DNA from 2 places in the Parolsenella sp. LCP21S3_E11 genome. Region 1 is predicted to be linked to the other one. Evidence: predicted binding sites of a transcription regulator. Region 1 holds the regulator's gene; the other holds the start of a gene.
What was found. Region 1 encodes NrdR, which represses ribonucleotide reductase genes. Its sites were predicted from a motif close to AAACACNATATATNGTGTTT; they were not measured.
Positions count from the first base shown of each region.

Region 2: the regulator NrdR is predicted to act here: its motif matches at 3,741-3,760, upstream of nrdD (anaerobic ribonucleoside-triphosphate reductase).

Region 1 is NZ_JBQKHS010000001.1:700,337-709,009, reverse strand. Features, by position in the region: gene ftsR (transcriptional regulator FtsR) at 1-435, shown strand, start outside; gene ACTQ1Z_RS03095 (adenine phosphoribosyltransferase) at 494-1,042, shown strand; gene ACTQ1Z_RS03090 (ClC family H(+)/Cl(-) exchange transporter) at 1,056-2,648, shown strand; gene ACTQ1Z_RS03085 (NAD(P)/FAD-dependent oxidoreductase) at 3,029-3,964, opposite strand; gene dut (dUTP diphosphatase) at 4,007-4,456, opposite strand; gene nrdR (transcriptional regulator NrdR) at 4,446-4,901, opposite strand; gene ACTQ1Z_RS03070 (hypothetical protein) at 4,961-5,206, opposite strand; gene lexA (transcriptional repressor LexA) at 5,400-6,053, shown strand; gene ACTQ1Z_RS03060 (heparan-alpha-glucosaminide N-acetyltransferase domain-containing protein) at 6,062-6,892, shown strand; gene hflX (GTPase HflX) at 6,905-8,209, opposite strand; gene miaA (tRNA (adenosine(37)-N6)-dimethylallyltransferase MiaA) at 8,241-8,673, opposite strand, start outside.
Region 2 is NZ_JBQKHS010000006.1:92,967-101,639, forward strand. Features, by position in the region: gene xseA (exodeoxyribonuclease VII large subunit) at 1-1,115, shown strand, start outside; gene xseB (exodeoxyribonuclease VII small subunit) at 1,158-1,418, shown strand; gene ACTQ1Z_RS06790 (histidine triad nucleotide-binding protein) at 1,427-1,780, shown strand; gene ACTQ1Z_RS06795 (C-GCAxxG-C-C family protein) at 1,875-2,300, shown strand; gene trpS (tryptophan--tRNA ligase) at 2,472-3,533, opposite strand; gene nrdD (anaerobic ribonucleoside-triphosphate reductase) at 3,956-6,178, shown strand; gene nrdG (anaerobic ribonucleoside-triphosphate reductase activating protein) at 6,256-6,807, shown strand; gene ACTQ1Z_RS06815 (type II 3-dehydroquinate dehydratase) at 6,941-7,903, opposite strand; gene ACTQ1Z_RS06820 (shikimate kinase) at 8,066-8,673, opposite strand, start outside.

The sequences.
Region 1 (8,673 bases):
GCCACTTCAGACCCCATAGACCCCACGCTGTCCGTAAGCCCAGAGGCAGAGCGCGAGATGCACCCCATTGATAGGATTCCGGAAGTTGCGGGCGTTCCCATCTCTCTCGTTCGCAAGCTTGCGGATTGTTCAATTATCAAGCTCGTAAAATCGCCTGCCGGTAGAGATCTCGTTCGGGGGAGCGACCTTCGCCTCATTCGAGCTTGCAACGAACTCGCACGCTTTGGCATTGAGCCGAAGAATCTCCGCCAGTACCTCGCAGCCGCGAATCGTGAGATACCCATGTTTGAGCAGGCACTAGCTTCGCTCTCTCGCCATCAGGGCGAAACTCCGGACGAGCGAAGGCTTCGACGAGAGGCGGCTCTTGACCGAATGCTTACGCTAACAGGTGTCGTACGAGGTTCAATCATGCGCAGAGAGTTGATTGACGATTAGCTGGTTGCCGGGCATTATGGCCCGCTGTATTATTCACAAATTTACACAAGGAGACATCATGAGCGAAGATTACGAGGCACGCTTCCCGTACGAGAATCTCATCGTCGACATTCCTGACTATCCGGAGCCTGGGGTCATCTTCAAGGACGTAACCCCTCTCATCTCTAACGCACAGGGCCTTGCGGCCTGTGTTGATGCAATCTCCGATCACTTCCTTGGCAGGGGGATTACCAAGGTCATTGGATCTGAAGCGCGCGGTTTTCTCATCGGCGCACCGGTTGCTTATCGCCTTGGTGCCGGTTTCGTCCCTGCACGCAAGCCAGGCAAGCTTCCTCGCGAGGTTTATACGGAGAGCTACGCCCTTGAATACGGAACTGACAAGCTGCAGATTCACACCGACTCCATGACCTCCGACGACAAGGTCCTCGTGATTGACGACCTTATTGCAACCGCGGGCACCGCCCTTGCCACGGCACGCCTCGCCGAACAGACAGGCGCTACGGTCATTGGCTTTGCGTTCATCCTAGAGCTTGCGTTCCTCAATCCGCGCGAAGCCCTTGCCAAGGAATACGATCGAGAGATTTTCTCACTCGTCAAGGTTAAGTAGGAGCGTCACATTCGTGGCTAGTGAAACCAAAGACCCCATTCGCAGGCGTTTGTCAAAGCGATTCCAAGTCAGCCTCGTATGGGAAGGCGCTCTCGTTGGCCTTCTCGGAGGGTCAATCATCACTCTCTATCGGCTTTCTCTCACCTGGGCTGAAAAGACGATGAGATTCCTTACTGGCCACATTACCTCTAGCCCTTTTCTCGTTATTGGATGGTTTGCCGCTCTTGCGATTATGGCTCTCGTTGTAGCCACGCTCGTGCGTTTTGAGCCGGCTACCTCGGGTTCCGGAATTCCTCAAGTTGATGCCGAGGTAATGGGCAAGTTAAGTGCGCCTTGGCATCGCGTCATTGTTGCGAAGTTCCTCGAGGGAACCGTGGGGGCATTTGCCGGCCTGTCTCTTGGTAGAGAGGGCCCCTCAGTACAACTGGGCGGTATGGCGGGCAAGGCCGTATCCAGAGCCTTCAAGCGTGGAAGGGGAGAGGAGCGTCTGCTCGTCACATGCGGGGCAGGTGCGGGTATGGCCGCGGCGTTCCATGCGCCCCTTACCGGCGTCATGTTCGCCCTCGAGGAGATCCACAAGACGTTTAATGCACCGCTGATCATCTCGGTCATGATGAGCGCGGTCATGAGCGACTACGTTGTCTCTCAGGTACTTGGTCTTTCTCCGGTCATCAGCTTCACGCTCATCGAGAACATTCCCCACGAGGCATATGCGCTGCTCATCGTCTTCGGAATCATGATTGGAGCAATCGGGGCACTGCATAACCTAGGCATGTTCGCCATTCAGAATGCTATGTCTCGCATCAAGCTGCCGAATCCGCTTCGCTACATTATTCCGTTCATGCTTGCTGGCTTTGTTGCCATCGCAGCCCCAGACCTCATGTGCGGAGGAGACGCGATCCTCGAGCTACTTATGCGTCCCCAGGGGCTAACGCTTGCCGCCCTCATGCTGATCTTGCTCGGGAAGTACCTCTTTACCGGAGTCTGCTTTGGAGCAGGTACGCCTGGCGGCACGTTGTTTCCACTGGTGGTTATGGGCGCTCTTGTCGGCGCAATATTCGGCAATGTGGCGACCAACCTATTTGGAATGCATCAAAACCTCGTCATGAACTTCATGGTTCTAGGAATTGCCGGCCTATTTGCCGGTGTCGTAAGAGCTCCCGTCACCGGAGTCGTTCTCGCATTTGAACTAACTGGTAGCCTCGACGCACTCCTTTCGCTATCCATCGTGAGTGTCTTTGCGTACGTAACCGCCAATCTGCTCCAGATCGATCCCTACTATGAGCATCTTCTCGCCAGGTTCCTCGGAATCAGCACCAACGAAACTCACGAGCATTGGGGTGGACACGGTAGGCAAATTCACAGTTACGTTGTTGAAGCGAGCTGCAACGCAGCCAATAAGGCGATCTCAGAGATACCCTGGCCTGAACACGCGCTTATTGTATCCGTTCGCCGTCATGGCCGTGAGCTATTGCCTAACGGCGCTCTAGTTCTCGAGGAAGGTGACCGGATTCTTGTCCTTATGGACGAGAAAGAGGGAGACGAATCCGAATCGACGGTTCGGATGCTTTGCCATGGGACATTTGTGCCAAAGGAAAGAGCCTAAGACCGGAAAAGGTATCGAATCTAAATCACTTTGTCATGAAACGGGGGCCGCGAAGCAGTATCGCGGCCCCCGTTTGGTTGGGATGCCTTGTTCTTTTAACATCATCCATGCACGCAAATACTATTAGCAGCTACTTTACATAAGATATATTATCGTTATTAAATAACAGATTGAGGAAAGGGGAGTCGGGAGCCAATTCATGTTTCTTCAAGTTGCTAACTAATTAGGGCAACGCGCGTAATCGTAACGAAGACTGAAGCAGCGACGGCGAATGGATTCGACACGATAAACGCACGTAAGCTGTTAGCCGCAACCAAAAGTCGTTAGCAAGACACGGACATCGTCGTGCTTATCAACCCATGAGTGCACACAGGTTTTTATTAGATGCTATCCAAATAGCGCATTGTAGATTGAGCAGCGACGGCGCCATCAGACACCGCAGTTACCACCTGCCTGAGCGGCTTTTCGCGAACATCACCAGCACAGAATAGCCCTGGCGTCTTCGTAGCCATGGAATCATCCGTTATTATCGAACCGTCAGCGGCCAAATCAACGAGACCAGCAACCAAAGCAGCGTCTGCATCATGGCCAACCGCAACAAAGATGCCAAATGAGCCGGGATCACATTCTATGGTCTCAACTTCATCATTCACTAAGCTCCTGAGCCTAATCTTGCTAGGAAGCATTTCTCCTTCGATCGACTCTATTTTAGTTTGGTACCTAACTGAAATAGAGTTCGTATTCGAAATCTTGTCTTGCAGGCTCTGAACGGCACGCATCCGGTCCTTGCGAACGACCATCGTAACCTGTTTACCCATCTTGGAAAGGTAAAGGGCCTCTTCGCATGCCGTGTTGCCACCACCGACAACATAGATATCCTTGCCACGATAAAACATGCCGTCACATGTGGCGCAATAGGAAACGCCTCTCCCACGGAACGAATCCTCACCGGCAAACCCAGCCATGCGCGGTTGAGCACCTGCGGTATAAACGACAGCCTTTGCCTTAAGGGTCACACCGTAGCATTCCAGCTCAAAACCATCTGCTGTTTTCGAAAGGCTTGTAACCTCATCCTGAAGAATCGAAGCCCCGAGCGATTTTGCGTGTTCATAAAGCTGTTCGCCTAGGTCACGACCAGTTATTTGAGGCAATCCAGGATAGTTATCGACTTCAGGCGTGGTGGAAATCTGACCGCCGAATGCACCCCTCTCGACCGTTATGGCATCAATGCCATAACGCGTGGCGTAAAGAGCACAGGCGAGGCCGGCTGGGCCTCCGCCGACTATGACAAGGTCATGACTCTCAGTGGCGATCATGGGCTGTCAGCTCCTCAAAGACGGCAAATAATCGAGTTCTATCTACGCAACACCGCTTGAACCGAAGCCGCCAATCCCTCTGTCGGTCTCATCAAGCTCCTCGACCTCGGACAGAGTGACCGCCGGGACTTTTTGGATAACCAGCTGAGCGATTCTTTCGCCCCGTTCGATATGAATCGTCTTCTCGGGATCAAGGTTAATGGCGCAGACCTTAAGCTCTCCACGATAATGCGAATCAATAAGACCAGGTGTGTTAGCCATAGAAAGGCCCTCGCGCAAGGCAAGCCCACTCCTAGGCTGAACAAAGCCGGCATAACCTTCCGGAATCGCAATCGCAAGACCCGTAGAAACGAGCCTACGCTCGAACGGCGCAAGGCTTACATCTTCAGAAGAGCGAAGATCGAGTCCCGCATCACCTTGATAGGCATAGGCGGGAAGTTGCACGGACTTATCAAGCCTTTTGATTGGAAGAACGATCTCGTCATTGTTCATTAGACAGTCTCCTCAGCTCGGCGGAAAACTCGTCGATATCTTTGAAGTCACGATATACGGATGCGAAGCGAACGTACGCGACCTTATCTATGTCGGCAAGGCGCTTCAAAACCATCTCACCAAGAGCGCTAGACTCCACCTCGGTAATACCGTGGTCACGGAGATCGGACTCGATATCAACAATGATGGAGTCCAAAACATCGACAGGAATATCGCGCTTGACCGTCGCCCTAACAAGGCCGCGCATGATCTTCTCACGATCAAAAGGCTCTTTGGTACCAGAGTGCTTTAAAACAACGAGCGGCAGTTCCTCGCGGCGCTCGTACGTCGTAAACCTGAATCCGCATTGCGTGCACTCGCGACGACGCCGAATCGAATCGTTGCTCTCCGCAGGACGGGAATCGACAACCTTTGACTCTTCGCAGCCACACTTTGGACAGCGCATGGTACTCCCCTCGATAATACATTCTCAAGGAAAGATACCATAAGCAGCCATTATCTGAACTAGAAGACGCCTCGAGTAAATGCCCAGAAGGCAAGAACAACGATAGAGGTGACGATGAATGCCAGCATGCCACCGAGCTCTTCGCGAGCACCAAGGCTCGGAGCATTCAGAGAAGCGACGTTGGGCCTCAAATTCTCTGAAGCAGGCAAAGCAGTAGATTTGCCGCCACCAATGACGGTGAAGTTAGCAGCAGCCTGCGGCTTAAGGGCAGATGTGCCGGACACGAAATACATATCGTTCGTCATAATCTTAAGTCCTCCCCAATAAGCAACTTTTACAGCATCTATCTAACTTCATCTTGCGGACATTAATCTATGCCTGAACATTTGTTCTATAAGTAGAATACTCGTACGCTTGTTCGTGTCAAGTAGAAATAAGAACATTTGTTTGAATGCAAAAGCGAACGGGTGTATGATTGCTCAAAACAAAGGAGGAGACATGCCCAAAGAGAAAATCACCAAACGTCAGCAGCAGGCGTTCGAATTCATTTGTGCCTTTACCGCGGAACATGGCTATCCCCCTTCAGTTCGAGAGATAGGCTCAGCTATCGGCCTCTCCTCGCCCTCGACCGTCCACTCCCATCTCCACAAGCTCGAAGAAGCCGGCTACATAAAAAGAGATCCGAATAAGCCGCGTACGATTGAAATCTGCGAAGATGCCAAAACGCGAGCCAAACAAAGCCCAAAGCTTGTTGAGGTAAAGCAGGACGTCAACACAAATACGGTGACTCTACCGCTCGTTGGTCGCGTAGCCGCAGGCTTGCCCATTCTCGCCGAACAAAACGTTGAGGAAGTCATGACCCTGCCCACGAACGTTGTGGGCGACTCGAGTTCCTTCATCCTTCGCGTCCGCGGCGAATCGATGATTAATGCTGGCATTTTTGACGGCGACTACATCGTTGTCAGAGAACAACATGACGCCCATAACGGAGAGATTGTCGTCGCCCTCATTGAAGACTCCGCAACCGTTAAAACCTTCTACAGGGAAAAGGATCGCATTCGCCTTCAGCCCGAGAATGACACGATGGAACCCATCTACGCAATTAACCCAACGATCCTCGGCCGCGTCACCGGTCTTTTCCGTTCCATGTAGGTCAGCATATGGTTTCAAACCTGCATACGGTTTCAAGCCAAAGAGTACGCGGTTATGATGTCCTGCGAGGTTTTTCCGTCATATCGATGGTCGCGTTTCATGCTTGCTATGACATTGTCTATCTCTGGGATATTCGTTTAGGCTGGTTTAGAAGCCCGTTGCAGGACGTTTGGCGGGCCTCCATCTCGTGGTGTTTCCTGCTCGTCGCGGGAATCATGTGTAGCTACTCGAGAAACAACCTGAAGCGGTCCCTAAAGTACCTATTCGTCGCAGCCATCATCTGGATTGCGACGACGTTGATTTCCGTAGACACACCTATTAGCTACGGGATCATTTATTGCATGGGCTTCAGCTCACTTCTTGCTTCGGTACTAAATGAGCTCTTTCGCAAAATACGATATGCATGCGCAATCAAGCCTGACGGTCTTGTCTCGCACCCCTCAAATGGATCGAAATCAGTTCAACTCGCAATTGCAGCGGTAACGCTATTCTTGGCCTTTTTGCTAACCCTAGAAGTGCCGCAAGGCAGACTTGGGTTAGGCAGCTTTGGCGGGCCTTACGTTACGCTACCGAAGGGCCTCTACACGACAGAGATGCTGAACTGGCTGGGGTTTCCAGGGCCATTATTTGCTTCGGGTGATTACTATCCGCCAATCCCCTATTCGCTTCTGTTCCTCGTGGGGTCAGCACTCGGCCTAAATATGAAGCTCCGTGGAGTACCCAGTATCTTAAATAAGATGAGATGCGCTCCTCTAGAATGGATTGGCAGACACGCCCTGGAAATCTACGTGGTTCATCAGCCAATCGTTCTAGCGCTTCTCACCTTGGTCTTAGGCTAGACCTTCGCACTGCTAAATGGAATCAGAATCCCCCACCTGATAAGGCACGAGGGTCGCAGCCATACGAGCAGAGACCCTAGCCGTGACGAGTAGACCCCCGCCTCGATACTGCTCGCGGATAACCTGGCAGCGCTCGTGAACCATCTTCATGAGAATGCCCTTTTCATAAGGAATGAGCGCCGTAAGGGTCGTATCTCCAGCGCTCGCCTCCTCCGCGATCCTGTGAAGGAGCGCCGCCAAACCCGTTTCCTCTTCAGCAGATACGAATACGGCATCAGAATGATGGGTGCGAAGACTCGAAAGGTCATCAGCATCGAGCAAATCGCACTTGTTGAACACGAGCACTCGACGAATGTCCTTCGCCCCTATCTGATCGAGAATCTCGTTGACGGCGTCACGCTTCTTCTCCCAATTGGAATCACTAGCGTCAACGACCTCAAGGACAAGATCGGCCGCCTTCACCTCGGCAAGAGTGGACTTAAAGCTCTCGATAAGGCTCGTGGGTAGCTTTTGAATAAAGCCGACCGTATCGGTAAGAGTTATCTTGCGTCCTTCAGCCAAATCGATAGAACGAGTCGTGGGGTCAAGCGTCGCAAATAGCTCATCCTTTGCATAGACGCCAGAATCGGTCAGCGCATTAAGCAAGGTTGACTTGCCGGCATTCGTATAGCCCGCCAACGCAACGCGCCAAACACCTGAGTCCCAACGCGCCTTGCTCTGAGTCTCACGACGTGTCTCGAGCTTTACAAGTTCGCGCTTCAGCGCGGAGATTCTATCCCTGACCAGTCTGCGGTCAACCTCTAGCTGGCTCTCACCCTGGCCAAACCTGCTACCAATACCTCCACGAGTCTGCTCGCCCATGAGATGGCTCCACATGCCACGAAGGCGCGGAAGCAGATACTGCAGCTGTGCAAGTTGAACCTGAAGACGTCCCTCTCGGGTCTTGGCATGCCTGCCAAAGATATCAAGAATGAGCGCCGTTCGATCAATGACCTTAACCGGATCACCAAAGATGCGTTCAAGATTCGACTGCTGAGACGGCGAGAGCTCATCGTCAAACACAACTACATCGACATCGAGCCTGCGAACCGCAGCGGCGATCTCATCGGCCTTACCGGAGCCAACGAACGTCTTCGGAGAAGGGGCGTCGAGTTTTTGAGTCTCCCGACCAACGACCACACCATCTGCAGTAGCAACAAGTCTCTCGAGCTCATCGAGGGAGTCAGCCATGGGCCAATCGCCCTTGCCAGTATCCACTCCCACTAAGAGAGCCCTTTCTGGAACCGGAGCCGTCTCAATATACTTGAATCTCGGCATGACCGACCACCTCTAAGAAACGAAAGACCTGCTAGCTTCGATAACGAGAGCGGAGATTGGACACGATAAGTGCCGTCGCTTCAGCAGGGGAAACGGCATCGAGGTCGATCCAATTCGCACGCCCATCTCTACGGAGCCACGAAAGCTGCCGCTTTGCATAACGGCGCGTTCGCCGCTTAATCAATTCGACAGCCTCATCCAGACTAATCTCGCCATCAAGATATTCCAGGATCTCTTTATAGCCAATAGCCTGACGGGCCGTTAGGTCAACTCCATAACCTCTGGAGACAAGCCCTTCAACCTCAGATACGAGGCCTTGCTCGACCATCATGTTAACGCGCTGGTTGATGCGAGCGTAAAGCCTGTCCCTATCCATGGTGAGGGCCCATATCCTAGCGTCATAGTGGGGCTTTCGGACACGGAGATTCTCAAGCTGTGCGGAATACTTGACTCCCTGGTCAAGC
Region 2 (8,673 bases), on a different contig from region 1:
GTGACGGCATGCAGCTCGAGCTCCGGGGCAAGTTTGATGTCTACGTCGGTTCTGGCAGGCTTTCGTTTATTGCGAGTCGCATCTCCGTTTCTGGAGAGGGGCTTTTGAGGCAACAGGTTGCTCTTCTTCGAGAGAAGCTCAAGATCGAGGGCCTCATGGATCCGGCTCGCAAGCGGCCCATCATGCGTTTTTGCACGCGTGTTGCCGTGGTCACGAGCCTTTCCGGGTCCGTGATCGATGATGTCAAGCGGACGCTCAGGCGGCGCAACCCACTTGTCGAGATTGATGCCGTGGGGTGTCAGGTCCAGGGTCCCCGCGCTCCCGCCACCATCATCCGCGCTCTTGAGGTTGCCGCGGCTTCTGAGCCAGACGCAATCTTGCTTGTCCGAGGCGGAGGTTCTTATGAGGACCTCATGACCTTCAATGACGAAGCCCTCGCTCGTGCGGTTTCCGCTTGTCCCGTTCCCGTCATTACGGGTATTGGCCACGAGCCAGACAACTCGATCTGCGATGATGTTGCGGACCGTCGAACGTCAACGCCTACGGCTGCCGCAGAAAGCGTGGCTCCGGCTCTCGATGAGATTGTGACCTCGATTAACGGGCGTCGGGAGCGCTTGGTGCGAGCTATGGACCTTGCGCTCGCCGCCGATGAACGCTCTCTCGAGCAGGTCGATACTTCGCTTGTGCGCGGAATGGCGACGCTTCTCGATCGCGAGCGGGTCCGGCTCGATGGCCTTGCCAAACGCCGGTGCCTCACGAATCCGGAGTCCCTCATTTATGATCGTGCCGTCGCCCTCATGCAGTCTGAGCAGCGTCTGGTTGATGCTTTGCCGCGTGCCTTGGGTCGTAAGGCTAGCTCATTGGAAGACTATTCTGTTCGCCTCGACGCTGCGGCATCCCGCATGCTTCGTCCTCACGAGGCAATGGTTTCAAGCATGGCGGCGACTTTGGACGCGCTCTCGCCTTTGAAGGTCCTCGGGCGCGGATACGCCATCGCTCGCGACGAGGCCGGGCATGTCGTTACGGACGCTTCGTCTTTGGCCGTTGGAGACTCTGTTAGCGTCCGTGTCGGGGCAGGTAGCTTCGAAGCTTCCGTTACTGGAACCTGTGATTAAATTCGACATAGCTGGTGTTTGCCGGCGGAAAGGCGGTTGGATATGGCGGATAAGAATTTGGAGACTCCAGTCGAGGAACTTTCCTTCAAGGAGGCTTCGATTGAGCTTGAGCAGGTCGTGCGTTCTCTCGAGAGCGGCGATCTTGAGCTTGAGGACGCCCTTGCGCGTTATGCTCGTGGTGTCGAGCTATTGAAAAGCCTTCGCGAGCGTCTTACCAACGCTGAGCAGAAGGTTAAGGTCTTGCTCGATACCACCAGTGAGGTCGTCGCACCTGATACGACGGCAGCCATAAACGAAGATTAGGAGAAACGATGTCTGATTGCATCTTCTGCAGGATTGCCAACCATGAGATTCCCTCCAACGTTGTATTCGAGGATGACGAGGTCATTGCTTTCCGCGACCTCGACCCTCAGGCCCCGACGCATGTTCTCGTTATCCCCAAGAAGCACTATGCCAACATCTGCGATGGCGTTCCCGCCGAGACTCTCGCTGCCATGACCCATGCTATCTCTGAGGTCGTGAAGGCAGAGGGTCTCGAGGAGTCTGGCTACCGAGTTATCTCTAACGCGGGCGCGGATGCGGGCCAGACGGTCATGCACTTCCACATGCATGTACTCGGAGGCAAGAATCTCGGCATGGGCCTTCTTCCCGCGGACTCAGAGTAGCGGTGCCGCCGGGGATTTTTAATTCGTCTGCGCTCGGTGCCTCGAGTTGCCGGGCTTGATTGTTGTCGCGTGATACGCGGCGAAAGGAGTCGTTTTGGAATCTAGAGCCGTCCTTGCAGCAGAACGCCACACGAAAGGCTACAACTGCGCCCAGGCCGTTGCCTGCACCTATTGCGACCTCGTTAGCGTTTCTGAGGAGGAGGCCTTCCGTTCGACCGAGGCCTTTGGCCTTGGCATGGGCGGGATGCTTGGCACCTGCGGGGCGCTTTCCGGTGCCGTCTACCTCGCAAGCCTCGCCACGAGCGACGGCAACCTCGAGAACCCGTCCACCAAGAAGGCGAGCTACGCCCTCTCTCGCGAGCTTCTCAATCGATTCGAGGAGAAGAACGGTTCCGTGACTTGCCGTGTCCTCAAGGGCCTCGAAGGCGAAGGCTCCGTCGCAGTCCCGTGCCCCATCTGCATCTCAACCGCTTGCGACCTCGTCGAGAAGGTCCTCTTCCCCGACACCTTCCTCAAGTAGCTTTGCCCTCTAGGGCAACCCCGTCCGCCGCGAGGCCCGCGAGGTGTTGCTACAAGTTAGGGCCCAGCCCCTCGCTTCGCCACGAGTTCTCTTGCCGCCGTTCTTGCGGCAAGAGCTGTCTGAGTGGAGAAGCGAGGGGCTGGGCCCCTTGCCTTACGTTGGGGTGACTTCCTAGTACGTCATCCCCATGGCCTCGCAGACCTCGGCCAGGGTGGCCTCGGCAATCTCGTTGGCGCGGCGGTTTCCCTCGGCGAGGACGTCCTTCACGTAGTCAAGATCGTTCTCGTAGACGTGACGACGCTCGCGAATCTCGGCGAAGCGGTTGTTCACAGCCTCCGTCACATACTTCTTGAGGGCGCCAGAGCCGCTCATGCCAATTTCCTCTGCGATCTCGACTTCGGAGCGGCCCGTGCAGATGGCGGCGGTGGAAAGCAGGCCGGAGACGCCGGGACGGTTCTCGGGGTCAAACGTGATCATGCGCTCGCTATCCGTCTGGCTCTTCTTGATGCGCTCCGCCGTCTCCTCGGGCGTCATGGAGATGGAGATGGCATTGCCGTAGGACTTGCTCATCTTGCGACCGTCAAGGCCGGGGAGCAGGGGAGTGTCGGAAAGAAGCGCGTTGACCATCGGAAAGACGGGCTTGGTATCCTTGCAGTAGCGCTTGTTGAATTTGCGTGCGATGGTGCGCGTGAGCTCGATGTGCGGAAGCTGGTCGCGGCCAACGGGAACTACGTTGCCCTTGCAGAACAGGATGTCGCAGGCCTGGTGGACGGGATAGGTGAGGAGCAGGCCGGTAAGCTCGTGGCCGCTGGCTTCCATCTCGGCCTTGACCGTCGGGTTGCGGGAGAGCTCTGCCTCGGAGACGAGCGACAGGAACGGCAGCATGAGCTGGTTTGCCGCAGGCACGGAGGAATGCGTGTAGATCATCGTCTTGTCAGGGTCCAGACCGCAGGCGAGGTAGTCCATGACCATGTTGTAGACGTTGTCGCGGATGTGCTCGGTCGTATCACGATCTGTGATGACTTGGTAGTCCGCGATAAGGACGTTGGTGTGGACGCCCATGTTCTGAAGCTCGACGCGGCTCTGCAGGGTGCCAAAGTAGTGGCCGAGGTGGAGGCGACCCGTCGGGCGGTCTCCGGTGAGCATCGTGTAACGCTCGGGGTGCTCGGGCAGGTCCGTGCGGATGCGGTCGCTGCGCTCGAGGGCAACCTCATAGCTTCCTTCGTTGGGCATGTCTCTTCCTCCCGGCGCTTTGCGCGCCATTGTGTTAATCCTCCGGTCTGTAATCCCGGAGTATGGTCGTCATATGCTGTCCAATGGTACGCCATCCCCGACTGAAGGTCGAATCTTGAGCTCCTCGTGTGGGGACTTAGGCCGTTCGCCGAAAGATGGGCGATAGTTGTTTTCTTTGCATTTATTCCATAGGCTCTAGACCTGCTGAAACACAATATCTTGGGGTATAAGAATTTAAACCGCCAGCGGGTTGTATACAACTTGCCAATGTCAAGTCTTCTTTTGTCTTGTTGGTGCGTTAGGATGGAGCCTGCCGGACGCGAGCATGGCAGGCTCCATCCTAACGCACCCGGTGTTCGAAGCGTTATTTTGCGTACAGATTTGCTTCGCGGCCAGTCCGCGACTTGAATTGGAGGCATGCAATGAAGATCGTCAAGCGAAACGGCTCAGAGGTCACCTTTGATGTGAGCAAGATCGTCTCCGCCATCGAGCGTGCCAATATCACCGTTCCGCCCGAGCAGCGTCTCACGCACCAACAAATTCTCGATGCCGGCGACGCTGTTGAGGCTGAGGCTCTTGCCTGCGGTCACACCGTTACGGTTGAGGAAGTCCAGGACATGGTCGAGGACCAGATCATGGCCAAGGGCGCCTTCTCGGTCGCTCGCAACTACATTACCTATCGTTATGTTCAGGGCCTAAAGCGCCAGAACAACACGACGGATGACAAGATCCTCTCCCTCATCGAGTGCAACAACGAAGAGGTCAAGCAGGAGAACTCGAACAAGAACCCCACGGTCAACTCCGTGCAGCGTGACTACATGGCCGGTGAGGTCTCCAAGGACCTCACTATGCGCATGCTTCTGCCCGAGGACGTCGTGGAGGCTCACAACGAGGGCATCATTCACTTCCATGACTCGGATTACTATGCCCAGCACATGCACAACTGTGACCTTGTGAACCTCGAGGACATGCTCCAGAACGGCACCGTCATTTCCGGTACCCTCATCGAGAAGCCCCACAGCTTCTCGACCGCGTGCAACATCGCCACGCAGATCATCGCCCAGGTCGCATCCTCGCAGTATGGCGGCCAGTCCATCTCGCTGACGCACCTCGCCCCGTTCGTCGAGGTCAGCCGTCAGAAGATTCGTCGTGAGGTCCTGCGCGAGCTCGCGACGCTTGGGGTCGAGGCTTCCGAGGAGAAGGTCTCCGAGGTTGTCGAGGTTCGCCTGCTCGACGAGATTCGTCGTGGCGTCCAGACCATTCAGTACCAAGTCGTCACGCTCATGACCACGAACGGGCAGGCGCCGTTCGTGACGGTGTTCATGTACCTCAACGAGGCTCGTAACGCCCAGGAGAAGCATGACCTCGCACTTATCATCGAGGAAACGCTGCGCCAGCGCTATGAGGGCGTTAAGAACGAGGCCGGCGTTTGGATCACGCCCGCGTTCCCCAAGCTCATCTACGTGCTCGAGGATGACAACATCAGGCCTGGCCAGAAGTACTACCACCTGACGCAGCTTGCCGCCAAGTGCACGGCCAAGCGCATGGTGCCTGACTACATCTCCGAGAAGAAGATGCGCGAGCTCAAGCTCTCCCTGGGCGAGACCCCGGGTAATGGCGACTGCTATACCTGCATGGGCTGCCGCAGCTTCCTCACGCCGGATCGCACGGGCAATGGTTATGACAACGTTGCCCGCGCCCTCAACTATCAGCCGGGCAAGCCCAAGTACTACGGTCGCTTCAACCAGGGCGTTGTTACGATCAACCTTCCGGACGTAGCGCTGTCGTCTCAGGGTGACGTCGATGAGTTCTGGAAGATTTTCGACGAGCGTCTCGAGCTCTGCCACAAGGCTCTTCGCTGCCGTCACGATCGCCTTAGGGGAACGCTCTCTGATGCCGCGCCCATTCTTTGGCAGTATGGCGCCCTGGCGCGTCTGCCCAAGGGCGCCCCGATCGACCCGCTGCTGTACGGCGGCTACTCTACCATCAGCCTTGGCTATGCGGGTCTCTACGAGTGCGTGAAGTTCATGACCGGTCACTCTCACACCGATCCGGAGGCCACGCCGTTTGCCCTTGCCGTCATGCAGCGTATGAACGACAAGTGCACCGAGTGGAAGCAGGCCGAGAACATCGACTACTCTCTCTACGGCACGCCTCTTGAGTCGACGACGTACAAGTTCGCCAAGTGCCTGCAGCGCCGCTTTGGCATCGTGCCCGGCATTACCGACCACGGCTACATCACGAACAGCTACCACGTGAACGTCCGCGAGGAAATCGATGCCTTCACGAAGCTCAAGTTCGAGAGCGAGTTCCAGCGCCTCTCTCCGGGCGGAGCCATCTCTTACGTCGAGGTTCCCAACATGCAGGACAACCTCGAGGCTGTTATGAGCCTGCTGCAGTACATCTACGACAACATCATGTACGCCGAGCTCAACACCAAGAGCGACTATTGCCAGGAGTGCGGCTACGACGGCGAGATTAAGATCGTCGAAGATGACGGCAAGCTCGTCTGGGAGTGCCCGCATTGCGGCAACCGTGACCAGAGCAAGCTCAATGTTGCCCGTCGTACCTGTGGTTATATCGGTACGCAGTTCTGGAACCAGGGTCGCACCGAGGAGATTCGCGACCGCGTTATGCACCTTTAGATTCGGAGGGCCCCGTGGCATGAGCCTTGCGGGGCCCTCTTGTGTACCGAGAGCTCGAAACACCATGGGGGAGAGCCGTGAACTACGGAGCCATCAAATACTGTGACATCGCAAACGGAGTTGGCGTGCGTACGTCCCTGTTCGTCTCGGGCTGCCGTGTTCACTGTCCGGGATGCTTCAACGACGAGGCGCAGAGCTTCACGTTCGGCAAGCCCTTCACGCGAGAAGTGGCAGACGAGATTATCGAGAGCCTTCGACCCTCCTACGTTCGTGGCCTGTCGCTTCTGGGTGGTGACCCCATGGAGCCTGAGCACCAGGAGGAACTCCTCGCGCTGTGCGAGCTCGTTATCCGTGAGCTGCCCGAGAAGGACATCTGGTGTTACACGGGCTACGTCTACGACCGCGACCTTGTGCCTGGTGGCAAGCGATACCTCGAGAATGTCACGGACGAATTGCTCGGTTGCATCGACGTTCTCGTTGATGGGCCATTCGTTGCGGCCGAGAAGGACATCACGCTTCGCTTCCGCGGGTCATCCAACCAGCGCCTCATCGACGTTTCTAAGACGCGCGAGTCCGGCGAGATCGTGCCCTGGGTCGATGAGAAGGTCTACTCCACGCGCTCGATGTAGTGCTTCGCAACCCTGACGTCACGCGCTTAGGCGAATCGGCGCTTGGGCTGGCAACGCAAGCAAGAGGGCCTTGCAGCCGAGGGTTGGCTGCAAGGCCCTTCGTGGTTGTGGTGAGTCCGGGCTCTTCGCGGCGCTACATTCCGAGGTGGGCCGCCAGATCGAGGATTGCCTTGCGATAGCCCTCGATTCCCATGCCGGTGACAGTCTCAAAGCAGGCCTGGCGAACGTAGGAGACTTGCCTGAAGTCCTCGCGGTTTTCGACGTGAGAGATGTGGACCTCGACACAGGGGATGGAGACCGCCTTGAGGGCGTCAAGAATCGCAATCGAGGTGTGCGTGTAAGCAGCGGGGTTCATGACGATGCCGTCGTACGTCCCAAGGGCGGCTTGGATCTCGTCGACGATTGCGCCCTCGTGGTTACTCTGATAGCACTTGATATCCCTAAAGCCAGCTTCTGCGGCAGCTGCCTTGCAGGTGCGCACTAGGGCGGCGTAGTCAGCCTTTCCATAGATGCTCGGCTCGCGAATGCCAAGCATATTGATGTTCGGGCCGTTAATCACGAGGAGCGAGCGACCTCCGGTCTTTTTGGGCGCTGGGGAATCACTCACCTTGGTTGAAGAGTTGTCGAGGAAGGCGCGCAGGGCGTCGAGATCCTCCTCCTCAAGCCTCTTGTCATCAATGGCAGCTTGCTGTTGGGCGCGGTAGGACATGCGCCTTCCCGGAGTGATGACAACGCGCTCTACTCGCGAGCCCTTCGCAGGTTCCTCATCATGTTTCTCGTCATGATTCGATTCGCTGTCAATTACAAGCGGGTTGGCGCATGCGTTGCCACTTTCGTTAAGTTCGATTCCAGACAGAATCGCAAACTCGCGTGAGACCCCCTCAATGGAGGCAGGCCCGAGAACAACCTCAATGCCGGAGGTGCCTCGTGTTGTGGTGCCCAGTACGCCCCGAATGCCGCGAAGGCCATCCGTATCAACGGCAGACGGATCAGTGAGGGTGAGCCTGAGGCGCGTGAGACATGTCATTACGCTCATGACGTTGCCCTTGCCTCCGATAGCGGCAAGAATGCTGGTGGCCACGTCCTTGTAGTTCATGCTCTTTCCCCCACGTACTTTTCGTTGCTAATTGGATGGGCCTGAAACAATGCCCTCAATCGTTATATATAGTTCATTACGTTCTCACCAAATGGCCGCATCGTCACTCGAGAATTGCGATTCAAGTTGTCGACGGTTAACATTCGGCGGGTGAGCGGTTGTTTAGATGTTCAATCGCTTGATAATCTCCAAAGCGTCTCCACGAGCCGAGCCCGTGCACGAGACCACAACATCCGCCCATGAAATATAGAGTGGCATGCGCCTTCTCGCCAGCTCCTCGACTCCCGATGCTTGGGAGATGGGTCTTCCCTTGCTCGATAGTTCGTTTAAAGGCCTGTCGAGCATGACGATGGTGCCGTTTTGGTGCATGAGATGGTAATTCTCCGGTCTTGTGACGACCCCTCCGCCTGTGGACAACACGAGCCCACTCCTGCTTGCATAGGTGGAGAGTACATCCGTCTCCATCTCTCGGAACTCATCCTCGCCTGAATCCCGAATGACGTCGGCGGGAGACTTGCCAAAGCGCTCGGTAAATGCGTCATCGAGGTCTATGTGCTCGCGCCCACAAATCTTGCCGAGTTGTCTGCCGCAGGATGACTTCCCGCTACCGGGCATGCCGATAAGAACGATGTTGCCCGTGCTTGCATGGATGTCGTCTAGGATGTCCGTCGCGAGCGCATGATCAAGCTCGCACCCCTGGAAGAGCTCGCTTGCGAAAAGGGCCTGACCAACCAACATCGCGAGGCCAGATTCGTTTGCGATGCCTAGAT